One region of the Anoxybacillus sp. P3H1B genome, then DNA from elsewhere that is predicted to be linked to it. Evidence: a T-box and tRNA genes for the amino acid it is inferred to sense, from the RefSeq annotation. Region 1 holds a T-box; the other regions hold tRNA genes.
What was found. The T-box of region 1 lies ahead of pheS (phenylalanine--tRNA ligase subunit alpha). A T-box ahead of a tRNA ligase gene usually reads a tRNA of that ligase, here a tRNA-Phe.
Positions count from the first base shown of each region.

Region 2: it has a tRNA-Phe gene. The T-box ahead of pheS (phenylalanine--tRNA ligase subunit alpha) is inferred to sense a tRNA for this amino acid. The anticodon was not compared.
Region 3: it has a tRNA-Phe gene. The T-box ahead of pheS (phenylalanine--tRNA ligase subunit alpha) is inferred to sense a tRNA for this amino acid. The anticodon was not compared.

Region 1 covers NZ_LPUG01000009.1:587,773-593,342, reverse strand. Annotated here, with positions in the region: gene AT864_RS03210 (hypothetical protein) at 1-263, shown strand, start outside; gene sspI (small acid-soluble spore protein SspI) at 503-712, opposite strand; gene AT864_RS03200 (RNA methyltransferase) at 809-1,564, shown strand; gene AT864_RS03195 (hypothetical protein) at 1,612-1,932, shown strand; T-box leader at 2,017-2,251, shown strand; gene pheS (phenylalanine--tRNA ligase subunit alpha) at 2,295-3,329, shown strand; gene pheT (phenylalanine--tRNA ligase subunit beta) at 3,345-5,570, shown strand, end outside.
Region 2 covers NZ_LPUG01000024.1:73-5,642, forward strand. Annotated here, with positions in the region: partial or broken rRNA gene AT864_RS14100 (23S ribosomal RNA) at 1-47, shown strand, start outside; rRNA gene rrf (5S ribosomal RNA) at 444-560, shown strand; tRNA gene AT864_RS14110 (tRNA-Asn) at 723-797, shown strand; tRNA gene AT864_RS14115 (tRNA-Ser) at 802-892, shown strand; tRNA gene AT864_RS14120 (tRNA-Glu) at 907-978, shown strand; tRNA gene AT864_RS14125 (tRNA-Val) at 985-1,060, shown strand; tRNA gene AT864_RS14130 (tRNA-Met) at 1,098-1,174, shown strand; tRNA gene AT864_RS14135 (tRNA-Asp) at 1,187-1,262, shown strand; tRNA gene AT864_RS14140 (tRNA-Phe) at 1,275-1,350, shown strand; tRNA gene AT864_RS14145 (tRNA-Thr) at 1,520-1,592, shown strand; tRNA gene AT864_RS14150 (tRNA-His) at 1,612-1,687, shown strand; tRNA gene AT864_RS14155 (tRNA-Gly) at 1,893-1,963, shown strand; tRNA gene AT864_RS14160 (tRNA-Ile) at 1,971-2,044, shown strand; tRNA gene AT864_RS14165 (tRNA-Asn) at 2,311-2,385, shown strand; tRNA gene AT864_RS14170 (tRNA-Ser) at 2,388-2,480, shown strand; tRNA gene AT864_RS14175 (tRNA-Glu) at 2,494-2,565, shown strand; gene AT864_RS14180 (cation diffusion facilitator family transporter) at 2,949-3,923, opposite strand; gene glgB (1,4-alpha-glucan branching enzyme) at 4,639-5,570, shown strand, end outside.
Region 3 covers NZ_LPUG01000009.1:6,054-11,623, reverse strand. Annotated here, with positions in the region: gene AT864_RS00340 (bifunctional diguanylate cyclase/phosphodiesterase) at 1-1,039, shown strand, start outside; gene AT864_RS00335 (hypothetical protein) at 1,084-1,365, opposite strand; tRNA gene AT864_RS00330 (tRNA-Gly) at 1,660-1,731, shown strand; tRNA gene AT864_RS00325 (tRNA-Pro) at 1,782-1,858, shown strand; tRNA gene AT864_RS00320 (tRNA-Ala) at 1,870-1,942, shown strand; tRNA gene AT864_RS00315 (tRNA-Ser) at 1,949-2,038, shown strand; tRNA gene AT864_RS00310 (tRNA-Phe) at 2,331-2,403, shown strand; tRNA gene AT864_RS00305 (tRNA-Tyr) at 2,416-2,500, shown strand; tRNA gene AT864_RS00300 (tRNA-Trp) at 2,504-2,577, shown strand; tRNA gene AT864_RS00295 (tRNA-His) at 2,590-2,662, shown strand; tRNA gene AT864_RS00290 (tRNA-Gln) at 2,684-2,758, shown strand; tRNA gene AT864_RS00285 (tRNA-Gly) at 2,762-2,833, shown strand; tRNA gene AT864_RS00280 (tRNA-Cys) at 2,839-2,909, shown strand; tRNA gene AT864_RS17805 (tRNA-Arg) at 2,915-3,012, shown strand; tRNA gene AT864_RS00275 (tRNA-Arg) at 3,112-3,185, shown strand; gene AT864_RS00270 (flavin monoamine oxidase family protein) at 3,404-4,909, opposite strand.

The sequences.
Region 1 (5,570 bases):
CAGAAGGATATCAAAACAAAGACATTGCTCATATTCCTCAAGTTCAATTGATGATTGTAAATAGTAAATCCCTTAAGTTGCATTTATATTCCGGCGTTACTTATACGTTTGAGGTTTCTCCTACTCACTACCGCACGATTGACGAGTATTTAAAAAATAAAAAAGAGGGCGTAAAGGATAGCAAGAAAGAACGGTTACCAACGGGAAAAACAACATTTACGCCTCATGCAAAAAATGCGGCATTAACCATTGATCTGAAATAGATAAACTGGATTATCAGCATTTGTCCCAAAATAGGCAGAGGATGAACCCGCTCGTCTTTGACTATTACAAAAATGGGAATGTTGTTTTGGAATCGTTCATGCGTTCCCATCTTTTCGTTCACAGATGCAACAACCGACATAAACAAAGACATCGACTTAAAAATCAGTCATAAAGAAAACGCAGTCCCGCTGCATCATTTGATGGAAAGCGGCGGGACGGACATTTTCGAGAGTCTGTTTTATTGTTTTACTGCCTGCTCAAGCGTCACTAGCATATCGTTTTTTTGTTCCGGGGATGAGTGATTCCAAATCGCTTCAAACAAAACGCCAAGACCTGGCAAATATTTTTCCTCGCCGCGTTGGATCGCATCCATAATCGTATCTTCAAGCTGTTCTTTTGTATTGTTGGCTACATTGTGCATGACTGCATGCCGTAAATTTAGATCCAAATTCCTCACCTCGCTTTATGTATTACACATTTATTTTTGTCGTCGTTTTCGTTTATTATGTATAGTGACAGGCAAAAAAGAAAAGGAGAATGGAGATTGAAACGGATTGAATCGACAAAAAATCCGCAAGTAAAGCAATGGAAGAAGCTGCTGACAAGAAAAGAACGAGACAAGACAAGACTTTTTCTGATTGAAGGGTTCCATTTAGTGGAGGAAGCTTTAGCAAGCGGTGTTTCGCTTGTTCAATTGATCATTGAGGAAAGCAAGGCCATTCCTTCAGAATGGAATGTGGGCCATATTCCGATTACAGTTGTTACAGAAGGAGTAATGCGGGAGATCAGCGATACGGAAACCCCGCAAGGAATTGCGGCCGTATGCAGGCAATTAAGCGATGAATCGCTTGATTGGAGCAAAGCTAAGCTGCTTCTTGTGGATGCGGTGCAAGATCCGGGGAATGTGGGGACGATGATTCGCACAGCTGATGCGGCCGGCGTGGATGCTGTGATTCTTGGAGAGGGATGTGTAGATGTGTACAATCCGAAAGTCATTCGCGCTACACAAGGTTCGCTTTTTCATTTGCCGATCATCCGCGGTTCCCTTAGCAAATGGATGCAAACGTTAAAGGAAAAAAATATTCCAATTTACGGGACATCTTTAGAAAATGGCGATGATTATCGAAAAGTACACGCTAGCGGTGCGTTTGCTCTTCTTGTCGGCAATGAAGGAAGCGGCGTCAGCAAGGAATGGCTTGAGCAGACGACGAAAAATTTGTACATTCCTATTCATGGACAAGCTGAATCACTGAACGTGGCAGTGGCCACCGGGATTTTGCTTTACCATTTGCGGGGATAAACGTAAAAGATACACTACTGAATGAATCCTAAAAGAAACGATTCAATATGGAAAAGCATTGTTCCATGCGGTTATTGAACGGCTCGATGTACAAAATGCCCGAAATGGAACAAATGAAGAGGGGCATTGCTCATTTGCAAGGAGAGGTGAAGCGGTTCAAAGAAGACGCCTCTGCGCAAAAAGAAGATGTGGCTATGTTAAAAAAGAGAGAGTTCCAGTTTAACATCATCCACCGAGAAGTCTTCCATTTCTTAACGAGGGGGAGATGGGGAGGTTCGTCAGAGGAACAAGCACGGCAAGTAGAGCGGCTTTCGGCTCACACAATGGAGCAAGAAGCTGATATAGTGGAATGGCGAAGCATGAGATAGTAATCGTATATGTTTGTTCGCTCAGCAGATAGTGGTTGCAACAGATGGATGGATTGCCTATAATATAAAAATAATGAAATAAGAAAAATAACGATGAAAGAGAAGAGTAGCTTGTCCCTCGCCATCCAGGGAGAAAACGCCGGAGACTGGGAGCGTTTTTATGGTAGAAGCAAGTGAATTCACCTCTGGAGTTGACGCTTGGACCATTTTGCTATTGCAAAATGTAAAGGCGTTCCGGCCATGGCCGTTATCGCAATGAAGTGAACAGCGCTTTTTCGCTGTTAACAAGGGTGGTACCGCGATTTCACTCGTCCCTTATGCAGGGGGCGAGTTTTTTATTTTTGCATAGAGGAGGTTTTTTCATGAAAGAACGTTTACAGCAGCTTCAGCAAGAGGCGCTTGAAAAAATTACGCAGGCGAATGACTTAAAAGCGCTCAATGAGGTGCGCGTAGCGTATCTCGGCAAAAAAGGACCGATTACCGAAGTGCTGCGCGGAATGGGAGCATTGTCTCCTGAGGAACGCCCAGTGATGGGGGCGCTTGTCAATGAGGTGCGTGAAGCGATCCAAACAGCAATCGAAGAAAAACAAGCAGAGCTTGAGCAACAGGAGGTCGAGAAAAAATTAGCAGCTGAAGCGATTGATGTAACGCTTCCAGGGCGCCCAGTGCGCCGAGGAAATCATCATCCTTTGACGCGCGTAATTGAAGAAATTGAAGATTTGTTTATCGGCATGGGGTATACGATTGCCGAAGGGCCAGAAGTCGAAAAAGACTATTACAACTTCGAGGCTCTCAATCTTCCGAAAGGTCATCCGGCGCGCGATATGCAAGATTCGTTCTATATTACAGAGGAAATTTTGCTGCGCACGCATACATCTCCGGTACAGGCGCGCACGATGGAGAAGCATCAAGGACGCGGGCCTGTGAAAATCATTTGCCCGGGAAAAGTATACCGACGGGACAACGACGATGCGACGCATTCACATCAGTTTACTCAAATTGAAGGGCTCGTTGTCGATGAGAACATCCGCATGAGCGATTTAAAAGGAACGCTGCGCGAGTTTGCCCGCAAGATGTTTGGCGAAGATCGCGACATTCGTTTTCGTCCAAGCTTTTTCCCGTTTACGGAGCCGTCTGTGGAAGTGGATGTCTCTTGCTTTAATTGTGGCGGCCATGGCTGTAACGTATGTAAAGGTACAGGCTGGATTGAAATTTTAGGGGCTGGAATGGTACATCCAAATGTATTAGAAATGGCCGGTTTTGATTCAAAAAAATATACCGGCTTTGCGTTCGGGATGGGGCCTGAACGCATCGCGATGCTGAAATACGGCATTGACGACATCCGCCATTTCTATCAAAACGATGTTCGTTTCTTGCAACAATTCAACCGGGTGTAAAGGGAGGTTTGATGGATGTTTGTTTCATATAAATGGCTGCAGGAATATGTTGATTTAACAGGAGTAACAGCAAAAGAATTAGCAGACCGCATCACGAAAAGCGGAATCGAAGTGGAAAGTGTTGAAGTGTTAAACAAAGGGGCGAAAGGCGTCGTGATCGGCCATGTCGTGGAGCGTGACCAGCATCCAAACGCCGATAAATTAAGCAAATGCCTCGTCGATGTTGGTGAGGGAGAACCGGTGCAAATCATTTGCGGCGCTCCGAATGTCGCTAAAGGACAAAAGGTAGCAGTCGCAAAGGTTGGCGCGGTATTGCCAGGCAATTTCAAAATTAAACGTGCGAAATTGCGCGGTGAAGAATCAAACGGAATGATTTGCTCATTGCAGGAGCTTGGCATCGAGCCGAAACTTGTGCCAAAAGAGTACGCTGACGGTATTTTTGTGTTTCCTAGCGATGCTCCGGTGGGAGCCGATGCGCTTGAACTGCTCCATTTGGATGATGAAGTGTTGGAGCTTGGTTTGACGCCGAACCGCGCGGATTGTTTAAGCATGATCGGTGTCGCTTATGAAGTGGCCGCGATTTTAGGCCGAAGCGTGAAGCTGCCTGAGAGGGGGGTTCATGAAAATCATGAAGATGTTCACCATTACATTTCTGTGCGCGTCGATGCACAAGAGGATAATCCTCTTTATGCCGGACGAATTGTGAAAAACGTCAAAATTGGCCCATCACCGCTTTGGATGCAAGCGCGCTTGATGGCGGCCGGCATTCGTCCACACAATAACGTTGTTGATATTACAAACTACATTTTGCTTGAGTACGGCCAACCGCTTCATGCTTTTGATTATGACCGCCTTGGCTCCAAAGAGATTGTCGTCCGCCGCGCGAAAGCGGGTGAAACAATGGTAACGCTAGACGATGTCAAACGAACATTAACCGACGATCATCTTGTTATTACGAACGGAAGCGAGCCAGTTGCGTTAGCCGGAGTGATGGGCGGCGCGAATTCCGAAGTGCAAAATAATACGAAGACGGTATTTATTGAATCGGCCTATTTTACAAGTCCGATTATCCGCCAAGCGGTAAAAGACCATGGCTTGCGCAGCGAAGCGAGCACGCGCTTTGAGAAAGGGATCGATCCAGCGCGTACGAAGGAAGCGCTGGACCGTGCGGCAGCGTTAATGGCGGAGTACGCAGGCGGTGAAGTGGTCGGTGGCGTAGTGGAAGCAAATACATGGCAGCCGAAAGAAGTGACGGTCACAATTACGCTTGATCGCATTAATCAAGTGCTTGGCACAGCGATTACGAAAGAAGAAGTGGCCCATATTTTGACGAACTTGCAATTTGCTTTTACGGAAGATAACCAAACGTTTACGGTAACTGTGCCATCACGGCGCCGCGATATCGCCATTGAAGAAGATATCATTGAAGAAGTGGCACGTCTGTACGGCTATGACAACTTGCCGGCCACTCTCCCAGTTGCTGAAGCCACTCCGGGCAAGCTGACCGCATATCAGGCGAAACGCCGCAAAGTGCGCCGTTATTTAGAAGATGCTGGCTTATTCCAAGCGATTACGTACTCGCTCACCAATGAGGCGAAGGCGACTATGTTTGCGCTTGAGGCTGCCGCGCCGATTCGTTTGGCCCTACCGATGAGCGAAGAGCGAAGTGTTCTGCGGCAGAGCCTGGTGCCTCATCTGTTAGAAGCAGCCAGCTATAACCGCGCTCGCCAAGTCGAAAACGTATCGTTATACGAGATCGGCTCTGTCTATTTGACAAACAGCGAGAGCGAGTTGCCAAACGAAAAAGAACGTCTTGCTGGAGTGATGACAGGGGCGTGGCATGTGCACTTATGGCAAGGAGAGAAAAAAGCGGTTGATTTCTATGTAATCAAGGGGATTTTAGATGGATTGTTTGCGCTGTTAGGACTGGAAAACCATATCGAATATAAACAGACAAAGCGAGAGCACCTTCATCCAGGGCGCACAGCCGAGATTTTATTGAATGGAAAAACAGTGGGGTTTGTCGGTCAGCTTCACCCGATTGTGCAAAAAGATTTTGATTTGAAAGAAACATATGTGTTTGAGCTTGCCTTGTCTGATGTGTTACATGTGGAAGTAGAAGAGATTCGTTATACAGCCATTCCACGTTTCCCATCTATCATACGCGATATCGCGCTCGTTGTCGATGAGCAGACTGTCGCCGGCGAGGTACAAAAAGCGATTATCGCCGCTGGCGGACAG
Region 2 (5,570 bases), on a different contig from region 1:
GCGACACGTGCAGCTGACGGATACTAATCGATCGAGGACTTAACCAATACGAAAAAGGGAGCAAGCTCGCTTGCATCCATAAGGCGTTCAAGCTTCTGACGGACAAGTCAGGAGACTGGGACAGAAGAAGCGGAAACGACCGTAGGATGCAGCTTGCGGAACTAGACAATACGAAAAGTGGAAGCGAGCGCTTAGCGCCGGAAGGAAAATATTCTTCCGACGAGACATGCTTGCATGTCGATGGAGGGAGATGATTTTCCACGAGGCGCTGCGAGCTGGAATTAGACAATACGAAAAGTGGAGCTAGACACCAAGAAAAGCACCGCCTATCCTTTCTTCCATGATCTGTTATCTGGTTTTGAAAGAACTAAAAAAGTTTTCAAAAATTCTTGACATGAGCGGAATGCTCATTATAATAATACTTGTCTGTTTGAAATAATAAGCCTAGTGATGATGGCGGAGAGGTCACACCCGTTCCCATCCCGAACACGGAAGTTAAGCTCTCCAGCGCCGATGGTAGTTGGGGCTAACGCCCCTGCAAGAGTAGGACGTTGCTAGGCTTTATATTAAACATATTCCGCAATCGCTCAGCGACGAGCATTTCCTCTCTGAGCAAACAGCGAGTTGCCTCGACGCATTGTGCTTCTTCGAATGTCTTGAAGAGGAAGAGGCAGTAGAAAAATACGAATAATGATTCGTTAGTTTTTGTGTTTATCCACTATTCCGCAATAGCTCAGCGGTAGAGCAACCGGCTGTTAACCGGTAGGTCGTAGGTTCGAATCCTACTTGCGGAGCCATTTTGGAGAGCTGTCCGAGTGGTCGAAGGAGCACGATTGGAAATCGTGTAGACGTTAACAGCGTCTCAAGGGTTCGAATCCCTTGCTCTCCGCCACTATTTCATGTAATGGCCCGTTGGTCAAGTGGTTAAGACACCGCCCTTTCACGGCGGTAACACGGGTTCGAATCCCGTACGGGTCACTTTTAGGAGGATTAGCTCAGCTGGGAGAGCACTTGCCTTACAAGCAAGGGGTCGGCGGTTCGATCCCGTCATCCTCCACCATACATACTATTGATTGAAAAAAATATAATTTTGTCATCGCGGGGTGGAGCAGCCTGGTAGCTCGTCGGGCTCATAACCCGAAGGTCGCAGGTTCAAATCCTGCCCCCGCAACCAAATAAAACGGTTGGTCCCGTAGTGTAGTGGTTAACATGCCTGCCTGTCACGCAGGAGATCGCGGGTTCGAGTCCCGTCGGGACCGCCATAAAATATGTATGGCTCGGTAGCTCAGTCGGTAGAGCAAAGGACTGAAAATCCTTGTGTCGGCGGTTCGATTCCGTCCCGAGCCACCATTTATTTTATCCAACGCATCTTATGAATGCCGGCTTAGCTCAATTGGTAGAGACGAGCGGAGCATCGGTGAAATGACTGCGAGTTGCCTCGACGCATTGGACATCTTGAAATGTCTTGAAGAGGAAGAGGCACAGAACATGTGCTTTTATGGTTAGTTCTATAGATAAAGCCGGCTTAGCTCAATTGGTAGAGCAACTGACTTGTAATCAGTAGGTTGCGGGTTCAAGTCCTGCAGCCGGCATCGATTTATTAAAGTAATGGCGGCTATGGCGAAGTGGTTAACGCACCAGATTGTGGCTCTGGCATTCGTGGGTTCGATTCCCACTAGTCGCCCCATACATATTATCCCAAGACATTTGTGATAAAAGATTTGATAATTGCGCGGATGTAGTTTAATGGTAAAACCTCAGCCACGAGCGATACATCATTGAATAGGCGACGAGTTGCCTCGACGCACAAAGCATCTTAGAATGAACTGGTAGAGGAAGAGGCATGGTATATCGGGATACTAGAAATTTGTAATAAAAAATTTGATAATTATGCGGGTGTAGTTTAGTGGTAAAACCTCAGCCTTCCAAGCTGATGTCGTGGGTTCGATTCCCATCACCCGCTTGTATACGGGCCTATAGCTCAGCTGGTTAGAGCGCACGCCTGATAAGCGTGAGGTCGGTGGTTCAAGTCCACTTAGGCCCATCTTTCTTTTTGTAAAGCGTTTCTTTGCATAAAGTTTGGTGACATGTGTTGCCCATCTATAGGTGTTCTGTGAATTTCTTCTATAACATTGGTCAGTTAGCTTTTGTTTTCATCTACTATTCCGCAATCGCTCAGCGACGAGCATTTCCTCTCTGAGCAAACAGCGAGTTGCCTCGACGCACTGTGCTTCTTCGAATGTCTTGAAGAGGAAGAGGCAGTAGAAAAATATGAATAATGATTCGTTAGTTTTTGTGTTTATCCACTATTCCGCAATAGCTCAGCGGTAGAGCAACCGGCTGTTAACCGGTAGGTCGTAGGTTCGAATCCTACTTGCGGAGCCATTGGAGAAGTACCCAAGTGGCTGAAGGGGACGGTTTGCTAAACCGTTAGGTCGCGTTTTTGCGGCGCGCGGGTTCAAATCCCGCCTTCTCCGCCACTGCTGAATGCAAGGCCCGTTGGTCAAGTGGTTAAGACACCGCCCTTTCACGGCGGTAACACGGGTTCGAATCCCGTACGGGTCATAAGTAAAAAGCACTGTGCTAAAGCATAGTGTTTTTTACTTTATATAAAATCATTTAAAGATAAAACGAGTGTCATCTTCAAAACACACGGGAGAAGAGATGATGCTCGATCACCGACCGTGGAAAAACGGTATAACTCTATTATGTTAACATAATAAGTTACATCATACGCCTCAAAAATATTCGTTCCTCCAATTATTTAGAAAGAAAAATTTATAAAAAAACTTGATCTATATAATATTGTGCATTTCTGTTTTTGATTATTCCGAATTTTTAACTTGACAAAATGTCAAATGTAAATAAATAATAAATACAAAGAAAGGCCGACCATAAAAACAGAAAGGTCGGCATAATTTTTCTACTCATGTTCATATTCCCTAAACTCAAAATGATTCGTTAGGGCTACTCGGCTTTTTTGGTGCTTTGTTTTTTTGGCGAAGAAATTTTTCTCCGTACTCTCCATGATCATGAAAGTAAGCATGTTCAATTTGAATCGTGGAATGTTTAATTCTATATTTCCTTTCCAGCATTTCATTAATGGCTAAAATAACACAGAATGGCTGAATGTGTTCATTGATAAATACGTGAGCAGTTAAGGAATAATGGTCGGAAGAAATCGCCCAAATGTGCATGTCATGTACATCTTCTACCCCTTTAATACCGCTAATGTCAGAGCGTATTTGCTCAAGATCAAACTGCGATGGAACAGAATCCATAAGAATAAAGTACGATTCGCGGATGATTTTTGCTCCTCCTGTAAAAATAATTCCTCCTATAATCATACTAATCAATGGATCTATTAAGGCAAATTCCGTGAAATAGATGATAATAGCTGAAGCGATAACTCCGATTGAACTCAAAAGATCGCCGATAAAATGCCATAAAGCGCTTTTCACATTTAAATTTTCCTCTTCTTTTGTGCTTCTGCTAAGGACGATTGTTAAGATAAGATTAACGATCAGCCCAATTGTAGCAATTGTAAGCATCAGCTGAAAATGAACAGGCTCAGGATGAATGAACCGTCGAATTCCTTCGATAAAGATGCCAATAGCGATCATTGCAAGTGCCAATCCGTTTAAAAAGGAAGCAATAATCTCAAATCGCAAATATCCAAACGTAAATGTTTTATTGGGCTGCCGCGATGCGAGATACAGAGCAACCATACTCAAAATGAGCGCCAGCACATCTGAGGCCATATGAGCTGAATCAGAAAGAAGTGCAAGCGAATTAGATAAAACTCCGCCAATGACTTCAACAAGGGCAAAAAACAGCGTTAGGGAAAGGGTAATCCATAATGTTCGTTTTGATTTGTTTTGTTCTTTGACATGAGGCAGGTGATGATAGTCAGAGTAACTCATAATACACCTCTTTTTTAGAATAATTATCATTAGATATTTATTATAAATTATATGCCGTAAACAAGCAATTTGCAAATCATAGCTTTGTACCATTTTTGAAAGCTTCTTATCTTAATCTTTTGTTCATAATATAGCCGCTTGTTCTCCGAGAGTGGCAAATGCCTTATTGTGTCCATCCTATAAGAGAAAGGGCATATAGCTGGAAATTGCGCGAGATAAGGGAATGTTTATCAGTCAATCATAATAAATATAGCTTGAAGATTGAGCAAAGCGACTCTAGAAAAGAATATGACGAATGTGTGCACAGAGGTTTGTAGCCTATCTTTCATCACATAAACGCGTGGCAAAGCAACAAATTGTTCGCGAATCTAATGGTTTAGCCTGAAAAATAATATTGTTTGGACATCCAATGATTGAACAAGCAAAAGCAGGGGAAAAAGAGAATCCCTTCATCCTCTTTTTGTATGAAATTTCCTGGTGAGAATTGTCATAAAATATAAACACATTTTATCAAGGAATTTATAAATCAATGTCGAATCTAATTAAATAAATACTAATGGATAAGCCAATAAGTGAAGCAGTGTATGGCGTTGGACAATGGAAAAAAGAAGATGTTGGTTCAGAAGAAAAAACAAACTGCTTCATCTTTCATTTAACATGGAGCAATTAGGATCGTAATGAAATATTGGCAAAATAAAAAAATTATAGTGAAAGGATGAGATGCTCGTTGATAGCAACAAATCCCACAGATTTTGAGGTTCATTTGTTTCATGAAGGAAGCTTATATAAAAGCTATAAAATGTTTGGCGCTCATATCGTAAGAAATGAAGGGGTGGTTGGAACAAGATTTAGTGTATGGGCTCCTCATGCGCGTGCTGTGCGACTTGTAGGGAGCTTTAACAACTGGAACGGGAAAGATCACCCACTTACCAAAATAAACGATCAAGGCGTATGGACCATATTTATCCCTGAAAATTTAGAGGGACACTTATATAAATATGAAATTTTTACGGAAAATGAGCAAGTACTCCTTAAAGCGGATCCATATGCATTTTATTCCGAACTTCGTCCTCGTACGGCCTCTATTGTATATTCATTAGATGGATATCATTGGAATGATAAAGCGTGGCAGCGAAAGAAACGCCGCAAACCAGCTTACGATCAACCGTTATTCATTTATGAAGTTCATTTAGGTTCATGGAAAAAGAAGGAAGATAGAAGCTTTTACTCCTATCAAGAGCTAGCAGAAGAACTAATCCCTTATGTAGTGCAAAATGGGTTTACTCACATTGAACTGCTTCCCTTAATTGAGCATCCGCTCGATCGCTCATGGGGATATCAAGGAACAGGATATTATTCCGCTACAAGCCGCTATGGAACTCCACATGATTTCATGTTTTTTATTGATCAGTGCCATCAAGCTGGAATAGGAGTGATTTTAGACTGGGTCCCTGGTCATTTTTGTAAAGATGCACATGGCCTATACATGTTTGATGGAGCCCCAACATATGAATATGTCAATATACAGGATCGTGAGAATCCGGTGTGGGGAACAGCCAATTTTGATCTAGGGAAGCCTGAGGTTCGAAGCTTTCTCATCTCGAATGCATTATTTTGGATGGAGTATTTCCATATTGACGGCTTTCG
Region 3 (5,570 bases), 580 kb from region 1:
AGGCGATGAATTCGCCTTAATTGTTTCGCCGGTGTATAAGCTCCAACACCTTCGTTCGATCGTTGAATCGATTTTATCTGTTTCTAAACAGCCTTTGCCGGTTAACGATCTGGAAATGCGTGTTTCTATGAGCATGGGAATCGCTGTTTTTCCATATGATGGAGAAACAGGAGAATCTCTGATGAAAAAGGCAGATATTGCGTTATCTCGCGCTAAAGAACAAGGAAAGAACCAATATCAATTTTTTAATGGCAAGATGGATCAAGGAATCATGCAAAAAACAATAATTGAAACAGCGATCTATCAGGCAATTGAACAGAGGGAATTTACTCTTTTTTATCAACCACAATTTGATATCGCTACAGGTCAAATGATAGGCATGGAGGCGCTGATTCGTTGGCATCATCCGCAAACGGGCTTGATTCCTCCGCATATGTTTATTCCTGTTGCAGAAGAAACAGGGCAGATTATCGCCATTGGCGAGTGGGTGATGGAAGAAGCGTGCCGGCAAGTGAAGCAATGGAATGAGCAGACAGGACGAGCGCTCAGAATCAGTGTCAATATCTCGCCTAAGCAGTTTTTACAGGAAAAGCTGGTTGAACAGATTACGGCCATTTTGAAGAAAACAAATTTGACAGCAGACAGCGTGGATCTGGAAATCACAGAAGGAGTGGCCATTTTTAATGAGCAACACACGATTCAAAAGCTTAAACAGCTGAAAGCGTTAGGAGTTCATATTTCCATTGATGATTTTGGAACAGGTTATAGCTCTCTTAGCTATTTGCGTAAATTTCCGATTCATCGTTTAAAGATCGCCAAAGTATTTATTGATGGAATTGCGCAAACGGAGGAAGATCAAGCGATTGTCGCTTCCGTTATCGGTTTAGCGAAAAATTTGAAGCTGCGCGTGATTGCTGAAGGCGTGGAAACATTTCAACAGCTGCAAATTCTTCGTTCTCTTCATTGTGATGAAATTCAAGGATATGTTCTGGGAAAACCGTTAGTAAAGGAAGAATTTGAAAAAGTGTATTTAAAATAGCCTCCCCAAACAAAGGAAAGAGGGAGGCGATAGGGTGTCCAAGGCTATCGCTGAACGTATTCCATCACGTCTAAATGGAGTTCAATAAGCGCCAATTTTGTTTCATTGGCTAACGGCGAAGCCATAATGCGTTTAACAGCATAATGAAATTTCACCTCTGGAGCTTGACGAACGCGTGGATGAGTCATTTCATCTCTCAGCTCTTTTTCAATCGCTTCATGAATGAGCGCCTTACATCTTTCCTCTGTCAGCTCTTCCTCTTTGTTGAGCGAGCGATTGGACCAAAGTGATCGATAAGCTTCAAACAAATGCATAAATGCAGCCATAGAGATCCCCCTTTGTTGCGCAAAAGTACAAAATTCATTATACAACGATTGTATGATAAAATCATAAAAACAGATTATTCCGAATGTGAATGGCTCTAAGGCGTTAATTTAGGCAAAGGCTAGTGACGGTTGTTTTTGGCCGTTTTTCCTTAAAAAATATATTGACAAATTATTTGTATCGATATAAAATAAAAATCGTCGCTATTTAAATATAGATAGTGACGGCTTGAAAAAAATCATATTGACAATCTCACTTGTTTTATTATAATAATACTTGCTTACGTTTTTAAGCATGCGGAAGTAGTTCAGTGGTAGAACACCACCTTGCCAAGGTGGGGGTCGCGGGTTCGAGTCCCGTCTTCCGCTTCAAAAGGATCTTTGTAATCAGTGCTCATATGTGAACGGTTGCTTTAGAGCGGGAAGTAGCTCAGCTTGGTAGAGCACATGGTTCGGGTCCATGAGGTCGCAGGTTCAAATCCTGTCTTCCCGACCAGTTTCATTTTTGGGGCCTTAGCTCAGCTGGGAGAGCGCCTGCTTTGCACGCAGGAGGTCATCGGTTCGATCCCGATAGGCTCCATCGAATGGAGGAGTACCCAAGTCTGGCTGAAGGGGTCGGTTTCGAAAACCGATAGGGGTGTCACAGCCCGCGGGGGTTCGAATCCCTCCTCCTCCGTCCTATACATATCGCATGATTAGATGTCATACATATAAGTGATAGCGGAATCATAGAAGTTTTATTGCAATAATTTTAAAGACATACATATGTTTAACTGTTTTCGGTGAATTCGCTTTGTTGTATAGGAAAGTAAAGGGGATTTATGGTCAACTTATCTGGAATGTTTGATCAATGACCCGTCGCCTATGTCATATTGACAAAATAGCTGTTCTGCACCATGTTTTAATGTACGGATGCGAATGGAAAGAGAAAGGCGATATAAACATAGGACCAATATACATCGTATCATGGCTCGATAGCTCAGTCGGTAGAGCAAAGGACTGAAAATCCTTGTGTCGGCGGTTCGATTCCGTCTCGAGCCATTTTTTATAGCTGGAGGGGTAGCGAAGTGGCCAAACGCGGCGGACTGTAAATCCGCTCCCTGTGGGTTCGGCGGTTCGAATCCGTCCCCCTCCACCAGTTAGGGGCATAGTTTAATGGTAGAACAGAGGTCTCCAAAACCTCCGGTGTGGGTTCGATTCCTACTGCCCCTGCCATTTTACAGCATGGCGGCTATGGCGAAGTGGTTAACGCACCAGATTGTGGCTCTGGCATTCGTGGGTTCGATTCCCACTAGTCGCCCCTTTTGAATATGAAGAGGATTGGGGTATAGCCAAGCGGTAAGGCAACGGACTTTGACTCCGTGATGCGTTGGTTCGAATCCAGCTACCCCAGCCAAATGCGGAAGTAGTTCAGTGGTAGAACACCACCTTGCCAAGGTGGGGGTCGCGGGTTCGAGTCCCGTCTTCCGCTTTGATGGCGGCATAGCCAAGTGGTAAGGCAGAGGTCTGCAAAACCTTTACCCCCGGTTCGAATCCGGGTGCCGCCTTTGTTGCGAGTGCAGTTTAGTGGCAAAACTTCAGCCACGAGCGATACGTCATTGAATATGTGACGAGTTGCTGATGTCGTGGGTTCGAGTCCCGTCACCCGCTTGTGGCGGTCCAATGGATCGACGAACCGTCTCATTGCTCTGTTTTTCGAACAAATGAAAGAGGCATAGAAAATTGCTTGTGACAGAAGCTTAGGATGATGTCCCAGTAGCTCAGCAGGATAGAGCAGCGGCCTTCTAAGCCGTCGGTCGGGAGTTCGAGTCTCTCCTGGGACGCTGAAAAAAGGGGTTTCCTATAAAAGGAACCCCTTTTTTAATGAGCAAAAGCAGCTCTTTTGCTTCAGGTTAGTTCGATTGGTCTTTTGTAGTTGTTGCTTTAGATAGCTCTGAGTTCTGAAATCGTAACATATTGAGCGATTTGAAGGGAAGCCGTATTTTTATTGAAGCTGCAGTTTGCGCGTTGGATCATTGGTTGCTTCTATATGGCCCCTTGATTATTTTAGCGTGGTTTGCGCTTCAAGGTAGGATTTTGGCACTTTATGGACTTCGTATGCTGTACAAATTCCCGACTCAATCGCCCCTTGGATCCACCCGTGAACCGTTGAAGCGTGTTCTCCTGCAAAATAGACTCTTCCTTCGGGAGAACCGATATATTGCGAAAGCTCAGTGACTTGCTCGGGCTTAAACATCGTAAACGCCCCTCCAGAATACGGATAACGAACCCAACTATGGCTAATTCCTGTTTCGAACTCATGATAAACCTGCTGTCCATGAATAACAGCCAAGTTTTTAAGGGTATACTCTAGCCGATTTTCATCACTTAAACTATCCCATGGTATCGTATCGTCTTCCCATGTGTAGCTGGCCAGTACAACTCCTGGACCAGAGCTTCCCAGTCCGTGGCTTGGATATTGAGTATAAGTAATTGGAAGATCAGAGATGGTTCGACCGCCAAACATTCCTTCTTTTTCCCAGAAACGATGTTTAAATTGAATACCAGTTTTCGTGGAACCGACATAGTGAAGCTCGCGAATCGCTTTCCACTTGTTTTGGGAAAAAGAGTTTCTTGGCTCGATCTCTACAAATTGTAAAATCGAAAATGGAATGGTCACAATGACGAGATCGCCTGTAATTTGAAATGGCTCTAAAATTTTGGTATGCACGGAATGGACGGTAACCTGATTTTGATTTTGTTCAATTTTTCGAACCTTTTGTCCATATAAAATATCATTTTGCAATTGTGGGACAAACGCTTTAGGAAGCTGATCGTTTCCGCCAGTAATCTCATAAAATTTAATGTTTGGGGTAAATAGCACCATTAATTCGCGCAGCATTTCCAAAAAAGAAAGCTCTGGAAATCCTTCTACTGTCTGAATGGATTTAATCATATCAATAGCGCCGCGGGACAGCCTCATTCCAAAAGGATTGTATCGCAAGTAAGTATCCAGTGAATATTTATCCAATTCACGAATGGCAATCGGCCAATTTTTGATTGGATTTTTCTGAATAAAATCGATGACGGGTTTAATAGCCATTTGCAACAGTTCAGTAGCAGTTTTTCCTCGCTCTTGTGGCCAAACAGGAAATCCGAAGATGCTTGGATCTTTTTCGTATGCTTTTAAACGAGCCTGCGTTCCCCGCAAGTAAAGCCAATCGTTAGGTGTGCTATTGATGAACGGATTGACAGGGAGCTTAAATTTTTTAATATATTCAAGCGTTAAATAATGAGTGTGCGGAATGCGCATGGCGCCTGCTTCGAGATATTGATCCTCTCCGCGAAAATTAGAGCGGATCGTGTATATTCTTCCGCCGACTCGTTCCGAGGCTTCAAGAATGGTGACCTGATGTCCCGCCTGCTTCAGCAAAGAAGCAGAAACAAGTCCCGCCATGCCCGCGCCGATCACAATGACTTTTTTAGGATCGTCCGTTTTCTTTAGTCCATTCCTAATAATGGAAAGCATTTTTTCCGTGGATAGCTTTGGAAACACATAGCTATACATACTTTCCCCCCTTTTTTATGGGAAATTCTCGCGCTGTTCATGAAGAAAAGCTTTATTACTTATCGTATTCGGAAGGAAAGTACATATATGATAAAAAAATGCACATGCTTATGCTCATCTTTGCTCAGGGATCGTGCGATTAACTCGTATTTTCAAACGGCGTTCCGTGTGTCTTTAATTGCTGGAAAGCGCATGATTTTGCTGTTTGGGTGCAGAAGCGATTCATTTAAAAAGTATACAAGGAAAGAGAGCTTATCTGCATGAAATGACATATCCCTTGCTATGTTAACATGTGCAACAAAGGGAAGCTTGGGATGTTTTTAGCCGTCGGATGGTTGAACAACACCGCTTCACCGAAACATGAATGAAGCTGAAAGCGGCGTTGTTTCATGTGTGAAAAACGCGGGCTTTATAGACGCCATTTATTCGGTCTTTAAGTGATAGAGGAGAGGGGGGATGCTCGCTGCTTGAAGGAAACAGCAGTCATCAAGTGAAAAAGTTGGTAAAATGTTTTGCTTTTATATAAAAAGTATGTTATAGTGATTTTAAACCATTTTACTTTTAATACAATAGGGATTTAAACATGCTGTAGCTTCAAAGGGGATGGCAAGGTTAAATCTCCTCAGAGGTTGCAGTTTTTAATGTCTTTTTATTACTTGTG